DNA from 2 places in the Pseudoalteromonas 'SMAR' genome. Region 2 is predicted to be linked to the other one. Evidence: predicted binding sites of a transcription regulator. Region 2 holds the regulator's gene; the other holds the start of a gene.
The links. Region 2 encodes MetJ, which represses methionine synthesis genes. Its sites were predicted from a motif close to TAGACGTCTAGACGTCTA; they were not measured.
Positions count from the first base shown of each region.

Region 1: ACNKW2_RS13260 (methylenetetrahydrofolate reductase) is a predicted target of MetJ. The motif match lies at 3,277-3,294, and genes of this name have one in related genera.

Region 1 is NZ_JBLWMW010000031.1:1,444-7,025, reverse strand. Features, by position in the region: gene plsY (glycerol-3-phosphate 1-O-acyltransferase PlsY) at 1-446, opposite strand, end outside; gene folB (dihydroneopterin aldolase) at 569-919, shown strand; gene folK (2-amino-4-hydroxy-6-hydroxymethyldihydropteridine diphosphokinase) at 928-1,413, shown strand; gene ACNKW2_RS13265 (undecaprenyl-diphosphate phosphatase) at 1,413-2,222, shown strand; gene ACNKW2_RS13260 (methylenetetrahydrofolate reductase) at 2,273-3,229, opposite strand; gene ACNKW2_RS13255 (M16 family metallopeptidase) at 3,498-5,582, shown strand, end outside.
Region 2 is NZ_JBLWMW010000048.1:1,098-6,679, forward strand. Features, by position in the region: gene metL (bifunctional aspartate kinase/homoserine dehydrogenase II) at 1-1,339, opposite strand, end outside; gene metB (cystathionine gamma-synthase) at 1,344-2,561, opposite strand; gene metJ (met regulon transcriptional regulator MetJ) at 2,903-3,223, shown strand; gene ACNKW2_RS16515 (malic enzyme-like NAD(P)-binding protein) at 3,311-4,552, opposite strand; gene rpmE (50S ribosomal protein L31) at 5,250-5,465, opposite strand.

The DNA.
Region 1 (5,582 bases), on a different contig from region 2:
GCAGCCGCAACGGTGATAATAGCTGCCAGCGATGAATAGCGCGTTACCAACAACACCACTAGCCAGGTGGCAATCAACAGTCCAGCTAACGAAGCGCCAATTGGAAGCAAAGCGCCAAATGCCGTAGCAACGGCCTTACCACCATTAAAGTGAAAGAACACCGGATAGATGTGCCCAAGGCATGCACTGACCGCGATAGCGCCTAACCATAACGGCTCGATATGTAAAAAATAGGCTCCCCAAACGGGTATGGTGCCCTTAAGAATATCAAACACCAATACCATGGCAGCAGGTACCTTACCACCTAAACGCAAGACATTGGTGGCGCCGGGATTATTAGAGCCATTAAAGCGCGGGTCGGGTAATTTGAATAACCGACATACTAAGATCGCCGAGGAAATCGACCCTAGTAAATAAGCACATACGCACATTAAACTGATTAACACTGTCTTCCTTATTTTTTATTGCGTTGTTTTGGGCTATGATCGGCGGTCTTTGGTCCTGCATGAATTACGATGCGATTGCACCATGCAGGTGAATTACAGCGATAAACATGTTTGGAGTTTACATGGATAAAGTCTATATCTCACAGCTACACGTCGAAGCCATAATAGGAGTGTACGACTTTGAAAAAGAAAGTAAACAAAGCCTTTACTTTGATGTTGAGATGTTGACCGATATCGCTGCTGCTGCGCGTCACGATGATATTAATTTGGCGGTCGATTATGCCAAGGTCAGTGAGCGTATTATTGCTCATACACAAGCAAAACCAGTGGAACTACTAGAAACCTTGGTAGAGCAATTAGCGACTATTATTTTACAAGAATTTACGGTAGAGCAGGTACTTATAAGAGTAAGCAAACCCGCTGCAGTGCCTCAGGCACAAACGGTTGGTGTTGAAATTGTGCGAAAAAAATAGAGAAAAATATGGCACAAATATTTATTAGCCTTGGATCTAACATAGAAAAAGAAAAAAACTTACGCAGTGGCTTAGCGGCACTGATTAAGCACTTTCCTCAATATCAACATTCAAGTGTTTATGAGAGCGAGGCGGTGGGGTTTGCCGGTAATAACTTTTACAACTCAGTGTTTGCAGCCACCACCAGCATGCCATTACAGCAAGTCTGTCGGCTATTGAAAACCATTGAGTATGACCATGGCCGCCGCTGTAATGAGAAGAAGTTTAGTCCGCGTACGTTAGATTTAGACCTGCTTTTTTACGATCAGGTCGTTTGTGACTCCCCAGCGCAACTGCCGCGTGATGAAATTACCAAAAATGCCTTTGTACTTCAGCCATTGGCAGAGCTTGCCGGAGACTTCCTTCATCCTACTGAAGACAAGTCGGTAGCGCAGCTGTGGCAGGAGTACCACAACCCAACACAAAAACTATGGAAAGTGGAGTTTGCCAAGTAATGAGTGTTATTGAGATTGTTGTCCTTGCTGTTATTCAAGGTCTCACTGAGTTTTTACCTATTTCGAGTTCTGCCCACTTATTACTGCCTTCGCAAGTATTAGGTTGGCAAGATCAAGGGCTGGCTTTTGATGTTGCGGTTCACGTTGGTACTCTGTTGGCGGTGGTATTGTATTTTCGTAAAGACATTGTCAGTTTGCTGGCCGGTTGGTTTCAATCCTTTGGAGCTTCGGGAAAAAGCAGCAAAGAGAGCCGCTTAACCTGGTGCATTGTGGTGGCTACCATCCCCTTTGTGTTGTTAGCGCCGTTGTTAAAAGACATTGTGGAACTCTATCTACGCAGTGCGTGGGTAATCGCAACTTCCACCATCGTTTTTGGCTTGTTGCTTTGGTATGCCGATGTTAAGGCCAAACAGATTAACGATGAATTTGCCTTAACTTGGAAAAGTGCTCTGATACTTGGTTTGGCGCAAATTACGGCGGTTATTCCTGGTACCTCACGCTCGGGGATTACGATTACTGCGGGACTACTACTTGGGCTCGATAAAAAAAGCGCTGCGCGGTTTTCATTTTTAATGTCAATCCCGGTGATCTCCATGATGGGTCTGTATTATACCCTAGAGCTGGCAGTAGGAGATGAAGTGGTGGATTGGAACGCATTACTCAGTGGCGTGGTATTGTCATTTGTTTCAGCCTACGCCTGTATTTTCTTTTTCTTAAAAATCATCGAGCGCATGGGCATGATGCCATTTGTGATTTACCGCCTTATTTTAGGTGCTGGCTTAATCGCCTACTTAAGTTGGGCAAGCTAAATAAAAATGCCAGCATTTAATGCTGGCATTTTTATTTAGTGGTAAGGCTGTTAGGCAATTTGCTTTTCCGCCAAGCTCAACTCCATCGTTGCCTTTAGTAAGCGATAAAGGTTTATCGAGGCGTCTATCTCTTCTTTGCGGTTGGTTAAACTTTCAATATTGAGCCCCAGTGAAATGTCCAGATGGGCGCAGCTTTTTAAAATCTGATCGAGGTTTTCTTTGCAGACACGAATTGACTCGCTTAATGAGTTGTCGGCATCGAGGATCCGCCATTTGGTGCCTTCTGGTACTGAAATGCCGAGCCACTCCATAAATTGCAGCGTTTTTTCACCGCCACACGGGGTAAAGGTTAAAATGATGCGCTTAGGTGTTTGACCTTGCTGTTTGCAACTTCGTGCGTAACTGGTGATTAAGTCAATGGTCGCCTGGGCATTGTACACCGCTTGCGAGACAAAGAACTCGCAGCCCTGAGTGGTCTTCTGAATTAGGCGCTGATGTTCATTGCCTTTGCTAGCATGACGCTCAGCGATGGTAACGCCACCTAAAAAGTAGTCTTCTTGGTGTTGTTTTAATACTTCATAGGCATCAGCCAAAGGCAACTTGATGTCGCCAGTTGATGACGGGCTACCAACCAGTACTAGATTATTCAAACCAAACTGTTGCTTGGTATCACTTAACCAGCTAGAAAAGGCTTGTTCATCGCGCTGAGCCACGCTTTTGTAGGTGATCACATCAAGTCGAGAAAGCTCGCGAATGAGCTGGCTGTACTCACAGGGATCAACCGTATGCTTAAACGGGAAAGGTCGTGGCACTTGAGTGCGACTGCTCTCATCTTGAATGTCGTAGATGATCACACCGTCATATTCTATTTCATGTAAACGGGCAAGCAGTTTGTTGGCGATCGCTTTTAGCTGCTCAGGCTCAGTGCCGATTTTCGGTGGCGTAGTACCAATTAAATATACCCCTTGGTTCGGGTCGATGATTTTCTCTTGAAGCGTTAAAGCCATAATCCTCATTCCACTAAAGCGGTTTTAGTCTATGAGAAATAATATAGCAGCCATTTAGACGTCTAGATAGATTTTTTTAATGAAAGAATTTCAAGGAGTATGAATTTGCTTCATGTTAATCTCAGGTGGTATATATTTGTTTACAGTTTTATGCTGCAGCTTGTCCGAATAAACGTGTTATGACAATGAATTCAGGCATAATTACCAAGTTACATTGAGCGTAAGCGAACCATGCTCATTTTAGAATAACGATGATTAGGAAAGTCTCATGAAATTTAAATTACTGGCAACCAGTTTTGCTGTGAGTTTGGCACTTGCTGGCTGTACGGCAACCGAAGCGACCAATAATAATACCGCCACTGCTGCAGTGCAGCAGAGTAATAAAGTATTTGCCCAAGACTATGTACTTGAGGAATTAGATAACGGCCTGCGGGTTATGGTAGTGAAAACCGACTACCCAGACGTAGTATCACTGCAAATTCCAGTATCCGTGGGATCACGTAATGAGGTAGAAGCGGGCAAAACCGGCTTTGCGCACTTTTTTGAGCACATGATGTTTAAGGGCTCGGAAAAGTTTCCACAAGATGTCTATGCCGATATTTTAAAAAATTCAGGTGTTGATAACCGCGCTTATACCACCAACGATTATACCAATTACCACTTAAACTTTTCTAAGCAGCACTTAGACAAGGTATTAGAAATTGAAGCGGATATTTTCCAAAATCTCTCTTATACCGAAGAGCAGTTCCGTACCGAGGCCTTGACGGTAAAAGGCGAGTATTTAAAAAATAATGCCAGCCCAATCCGTAAGTTACTAGCGGCAGTGCGTAAAGAAGCCTTTGATGAGCACACCTATAAGCATACCACTATGGGCTTTTTCGAAGACATTGAAGCCATGCCAGATCAAATGGAGTATGGCCAAACTTTCTTTGAGCGTTTTTATAAACCGGAGTACGTTTCGTTAGTGATTGTCGGTGACGTTGACCCGAAAGAAACCATGGAAATGGTGAAAAAACATTGGGGTGGTTGGCAAAAAGGCGATTACCAAGCTGAGGTACCTGTAGAGCCAAAGCAGCAGCAAGCACGTTATGTACATGAGCAGTATGAAGGTTTGCCAGGTCATTGGCTGTTAGTGTCATACAAAGGGGCTGCGTGGCAACCAGAGAAAAAAGACCGCGCGGCATTAGATCTGATCTCGCAGCTGTACTTTTCTGAAAACTCCGACTTATACCAACAACTGGTAGTGGAAAAGCAACTAGCCAGCCAGATGTTTACTTATAACCCTGAAACCAAAGATCCAGGTCTACTGCATGTATTTGTTAAGGTTGACGATGAAAAAGACTTGGCAACGGTGCGAGATGCTATCAATCAAACTTATGCAAAAGCCCGTACAGAGTTGGTCGATGAGAATAAGCTCGAAGCGTTAAAATCTAACCAAAAATATAGCTTTATTAATGGCCTAGATTCCTCTCAAGCGATTGCATCCACCTTGGCGCGTTATGTCCACTTCGAGCGCGATCCTGAGGTGATCAATACTCTATACGCCACTGCGGACAAGGTCAGCCCAGAAGACATTCGCGATATCGCCAACAAGTACTTTGTTGATAGTGGCAGAACCACAGTGACTATGTCTGCGCTGGAGTCGGTCCCAGGCTTTGCACAAGAAGTGAACTTAGATGCGATGGTAACTAAGATGGCACAGCCAGCTGAGCGTCACTTTACGGTACTAGATAACAGCAATGATTCACCATTAGTGGACGTTAACTTGTTATTTTACACCGGTGCAGCAGCCGATCCGCAAGGCAAAAAGGGCTTGGCGGCACTGACTGCAGCGATGATTGCCAATGGCGGCAGTGAATCCATGTCGTACAAAGCCATCCAAAAAGCGCTTTACCCAATTGCCGGAAGCTTTGGCTACCAAATCGATAAAGAAATGATTTCTTTACGTGGCCGCATTCACAAAGACAACGCCGAGCAGTGGTACGACATTGTCAGTCAGCAACTTCTCAACCCAGGCTTTCGAGAGGATGACTTCAAGCGTTTGAAAAAAGAGCTGATTGATGACATTAAAGCCGGACTTAAAGCGTCTAATGATGAGGAACTAGGTAAAGAAGTTTTATACCATGAGCTGTATCAAGGCCACCCTTATGAAAGCTACAACTTTGGTGACTTGTCAGACTTAGAGGCTATTACTCTGGATGACGTCAAGGCATTTTATGCTGAGCAGTTCACCCAAGCAAAGTTGAATGTCGGCATTACTGGCGCCATGGACAAGACGCTTAAAGAGACCATGCTAAACGATTTAGCCAGTTTACCAAAAGGTCAGCAAGCGCGATTAGATATTCCTGATGCC
Region 2 (5,582 bases):
GACACTGTTGAATAAACACCTCACCGACATTGCCCAGGCCAGCAATAATCACTGCCAACTCGCGTCCACGATTAATTAACCGCTCATGTAAGATAGCCAGCACATCGCTGTCGATGGCTTGATCGGTCAACACTAAACTGTAGTCACTGTGTTGCAATGTGTAGCGTGTCACAATGGCGTGTTGATCTAATAGTTCTAAAGCCTGCTGATGCAACCCTGGTATATCTTGTGTTGGTGCCACCAAGGCAAACCCTTGCACCTGCGACTCAATAATATTCACCCGCGAGTCTAGCGCTTTAACCACACGATGGCTGAACTCTGAAGGTACTAGCAAGTAGTCGTCACCACCTTTGTCAAACTGGTGAATACTATGTTGGATCAGCTGACTGAGCTGCTTCACCTCGCCGCTTTTTAAGCCTTCAACGCGCAGTAAGTCGAGCTGACCAAACGTGGTGATAAAACGTTTGGCTTTGCTATACCCGGCTTTTACCACTTCCGTGCCTGCAGTGTCGGGGTCAAAGCTGCTTCTCACCTGCAATTTAATGTCAGTGTTTTTCAGTGGGGAGAGGGTTTTAGCATGCAGCACTGGGTTGCCAAGACGAGCTAGCAACTCCGCCTGCGAGCGGCATACTTTCTGGTATTTTACCGCCGTGGCCACTTTTCTTGGATCGGTGCTAAACACGCCTGTGGTATCAGTCCAAATAGCCACCTGCTCAGCATCAATATAACTGGCCAGTAAGGTTGCACTGTAATCACTGCCATTGCGACCTAAAGTCACCGTTTCTGCGTGGCTGTTACTGGCAATAAAGCCGGTGACTACATTAATTTTGTTGCTCTCAAGCTGAGCCTGACACGATGCTTTATTCTGTGCGTGCAGTAATACGCCATCTTGTTGCGTAAATAAGCGCCGAGCATCGACATCGCAGGCATCAACTCCACTGGCCTTAATAAGCCTTGCTAACAGTCGCGCAGACCAAAGCTCACCATGGGCTAATAAACTGGCGTAATGCAGCTGCTGCGCCTGCCTTGCTGTGGTGATGGCTTGCAACTCTTGGCTTAACTCGCTCAACAGCGCCTGATGAACAGAGCCAACGAATAAGGCATCAATTAATTCACGTTGATGGTTCTCAAGTTGCAGTAAGATGTCATTAAATGCTCGATCGTCTTGCTGTTGATAACTTTGCCATAAGGTAACCAAGGTATTTGTGGTTTTACCGGCAGCCGAGACGACCACACAATCTCCCGCTTGGCAATGCTCTAGTACAATGCCTGCGACGACTTGATAGCGCTCTGCTGAACTTAAGCTCGAGCCACCAAATTTATGTACAACTTTTGTCATTCCCTCACCATAAAACTGTGTGTGCAGGCGTCAATTTGAATGATTTGGCATCATCCGTCGCCTTGTTGGCATAAATACAGGTAAACCCTGCTTCTAAGTCTGCGATAAGGTCGCGTACGTCCTCAATGCCAACCGAAATACGTATCAAGGTATCACCTACGCCAGCTTCAAGTCGTGCTTGTGGATCCATGCCGGCATGGGTCATAGTGGCTGGGTGACAGATTAGGCTTTCTACGCCCCCTAATGATTCTGCCAAGGAGAATTGCTGCAACGAAGTTAAAAAACGCGCAGCGGTATCTAGATTGCCTTTAATGTTAAAACTCACCATGCCACCAAAGCCGAGCTGCTGCTTTTTCGCCAATTCATGCTGTGGATGGCTCGCTAAACCAGGATAATAAACTTGGCTTACATGGGGTGAAGCCGCAAGGTATTCTGCAATGGCTTGAGCGTTTTCTTGATGCTGGCGCAGCCGGACGTTAAGGGTTCTCAGCCCTCTAAGGGTCAAATAGCTATCAAAGGGCGCACCGGTAATACCAATATTATTGGCCCACCATGCCAGCTCATCGCCCAGCTCTTGGGTGCGAGCGATAACCGCACCACCGACCACATCCGAGTGACCATTAATGTACTTAGTGGTGGAGTGCACAACAATGTCGACACCGAAAGTAATTGGGTTTTGCAGTGCTGGGGATAAAAAGGTGTTGTCCGCCGCCACTAATGCACCAACAGCATGTGCCGCTGCTACCACTGCCTCGATATCGGTCAGCCTTAAAATAGGGTTACTGGGTGTCTCAATCCAAACCAGTTTTGGCTTTATTTCTGCTAACTTGTTGAGGTTGTCTGGCTGGGTAAGATCCAATACTTCTAGGTTCAGCAAGCCACGCTTAGCTAATGAGGTAAATAGACGGTAGCTGCCACCATAGCAATCATGGGGGATCACTAAGGTATCATCGTGATTTAACAGTTGCGTGACCAGATGCACTGCTGCCATTCCGGTGGCGGTAATAACACCTCGCGCGCCGCCTTCAAGTTCAGTGAGCGCCTCTGCCAACACGTCACGGTTAAAATTACCACTACGGCCATAGTCATAGTCACGTTTGGTATCAAAGTCGGCAAACGAATAGGTCGTAGAGAGATAAAGTGGCGGTACCACCGCACCATGTGCTTGGTCCGCTTCTATGCCGTGACGCACTGTCACCGTTGATTTGTTACTCTGACTCATAGGGTCACCTAGATATTTGGATGTTTAGACGTCCAAAAGGTTAGTTTATATAAAACTAGAAGTCAAAACATTTATCCTTCTAAATGGCTAAGTAACTAGTATTTGACTATCTTTTTTAAACCGATAAAATTTCGCCACTTTAGGCGCTGCTAATACGACTGAGTTATTGAAAACTATGGCAGGGATCTTACGATCTCGCTATAGCGGATTACTTTATTCATCAGGCTGAAGTAGGTTAAGACTTGACCGTCAGAAGTTTACCTAACACTTTTAAGTTGTGGATAATGCAGTTCAGAACCCAGTCATATTGGCATTGATGTAACTGAGGCAAGTACACGATTATGGCAAAATGGAATGGTGAATATATTCACCCATATGCAGAACACGGTAAAAAAGCAGAACAAGTTAAAAAGATCACAGTGAGCATTCCTTTGAATGTGCTAAAAGTGTTGACTGATGAAAGAACGCGCCGCCAGGTGCAAAACTTACGTCATGCCACCAATAGCGAGCTGCTTTGTGAAGCATTTCTACATGCATTTACAGGGCAACCTCTGCCCAGTGATGAAGATCTGCGCAAAGACAATCCGGAAAGGATCCCGCTAGAAGTCAGAGAGATCATGGCGGAGCGCGGCTTGGAAATACCTGAGATCAATGAGGAGTAATGCCAATTTAAGCGAATTGGTATCACGCTCAGAAATAAAAAAGCCTCTATATTAGAGGCTTTTTTATTTCTATTTACATACTATTCGTTACTTCATGTAGTCTTCAGGCATATCAATTTGTGCTACACCTGACTCCACAGCCGCTTCCGCCACAGCTCTGGCAATACGCGGTAATAAACGTGGATCCATGGGTTTTGGAATAATGTAGTCACAACCAAACTCCAAACTGTCCACGTCAGCAGCCTTCAACACCTCAGCAGGGACCGGCTCTTTGGCAATACTACGAATTGCTTCCACCGCGGCAATTTTCATTTCATCATTAATGGCGGTAGCACGCACATCCAAAGCACCACGGAAAATAAATGGGAAGCACAATACGTTGTTTACCTGGTTAGGATAATCTGAGCGTCCAGTGGCCATGATTAAGTCATCTCGTGTGGCATTGGCTAAATCCGGATTAATTTCAGGATCTGGGTTGGAGCAGGCAAATACCACTGGCTTGTCAGCCATTAGTTTAAGGTTTTCAGGCGATAATAAATCTGGGCCTGATACACCAACAAACACATCGGCTTCGGCAATCACATCCTGAAGAGTGCGCTTATCGGTGTTATTGGCAAACAGCTTCTTGTATTCGTTTAAGTCATCACGACGTGTGTGAATAACGCCTTTTCTATCCAGCATATAAATATGCTCTCGCTGGGCACCACACTTAATCAGCAGTTCCATACAAGCGATAGCCGCAGCACCGGCACCTAAGCACACAATAATGGCATCGTGAATATCTTTGCCTTGCACTTCTAACGCATTGAGCATGCCAGCGGCGGTAACGATTGCAGTACCGTGTTGATCGTCATGGAAAATAGGTACTTCACAGCGTTCAATCAAGGCTTGTTCGATTTCAAAACACTCTGGCGCCTTAATGTCTTCTAGGTTAATGCCGCCAAAAGTGTCAGCAATATTGGCAACCGTATTGATAAAGTCTTCGGTGGTGTTATGTTTTACTTCAATATCGATGGAATCAAGACCCGCAAAGCGCTTAAACAACAGAGCCTTACCTTCCATCACCGGTTTAGAGGCCAACGGCCCAAGATTACCTAAACCAAGAATCGCAGTACCATTACTGATCACCGCAACCATATTGCCTTTACCGGTGTAGCGATAGGCATTCGCAGGATCAGCTGCAATCTCACGGACTGGCTCTGCTACCCCTGGACTATAAGCCAAGGCTAAGTCTTTGACGGTCTCTGCTGGTTTAGTCAGCTCAACACTGATTTTACCTGGAACGGGTTCTGCGTGATAATCTAAAGCTTGTTGACGAAAGTCTGTCATGGCGCGATATTTTCCTACGAATTTAATGTGAGAGTGTGGTAAATGTTCGCATTTTACGCATTGGAGCAAGACAACCTATTGGCCCAATACAGTGCGATTAACTATATGCACGACGACGCTGCAAAGAAGCCTTGTCAATAGGACATATAGTTAATCGACCGTGATCACACGATACCGAGTTCTCTTGATTATTCAAGTAAAATCAGGTCTATCCACTGGCAGCGATACTTCACCGACTTTTCTCAGAAGATGACCGCACTTTTAAGAAATTTTTCACATCATGACCCTGTTATTTTCATCGATGTCGGCTGCAAATCCATGCATAAAAGATGAAAAACCCAGCAGTCATTAAGACATTTCTATTTCGGCAAAGAAAACTTATTTTTACGGCTTTTAACCTTAATTTCTTAAAATTTAACCGCCATATTGCAAAACTTATAAACTCTACTTTCATAGCTGCAGTATTCATAAATATATAAGCTCTCGGCAAATTCACAATCAAGCCAAGGAAATATTCGTTATTTAGCTCGAGAATAGAGCTAAAACTCTAATTCAATTAATTAGTAAAGAATTGCTGCCAAAGTAGGTTTTTTGTCGTGAAGAGGGATGAAGTTTCGTCGTGAAAACGACCGCAGGCAAAAAGAGATAGGCACAAAAAAAGCACCCGAAGGTGCTTTTTCCGACTAGACAGGCAAGATTACTTCTTGCTGCTAAGTGCACCGAAACGCTTGTTAAAGCGATCAACACGGCCACCTGTATCTAGGATCTTCTGCTTACCTGTGTAGAACGGGTGACAAGCAGAACAAACGTCTAGGTGAATGTCTTTACATAGCGTAGAACGAGTTTCGAACTTGTTACCGCATGAACACGATGCAGTGATCGTCTCGTACTTAGGATGAATACCTTCTTTCATAGCAACCTCTAATTAGGCCGTATCGCTCTCCAAACCCGAAGCTTGGCACCATACGTAGTTATACAAAAATTGTGGACGCGTATTTTAGTGTTTAACTGAACATTCTACAAGCAATAT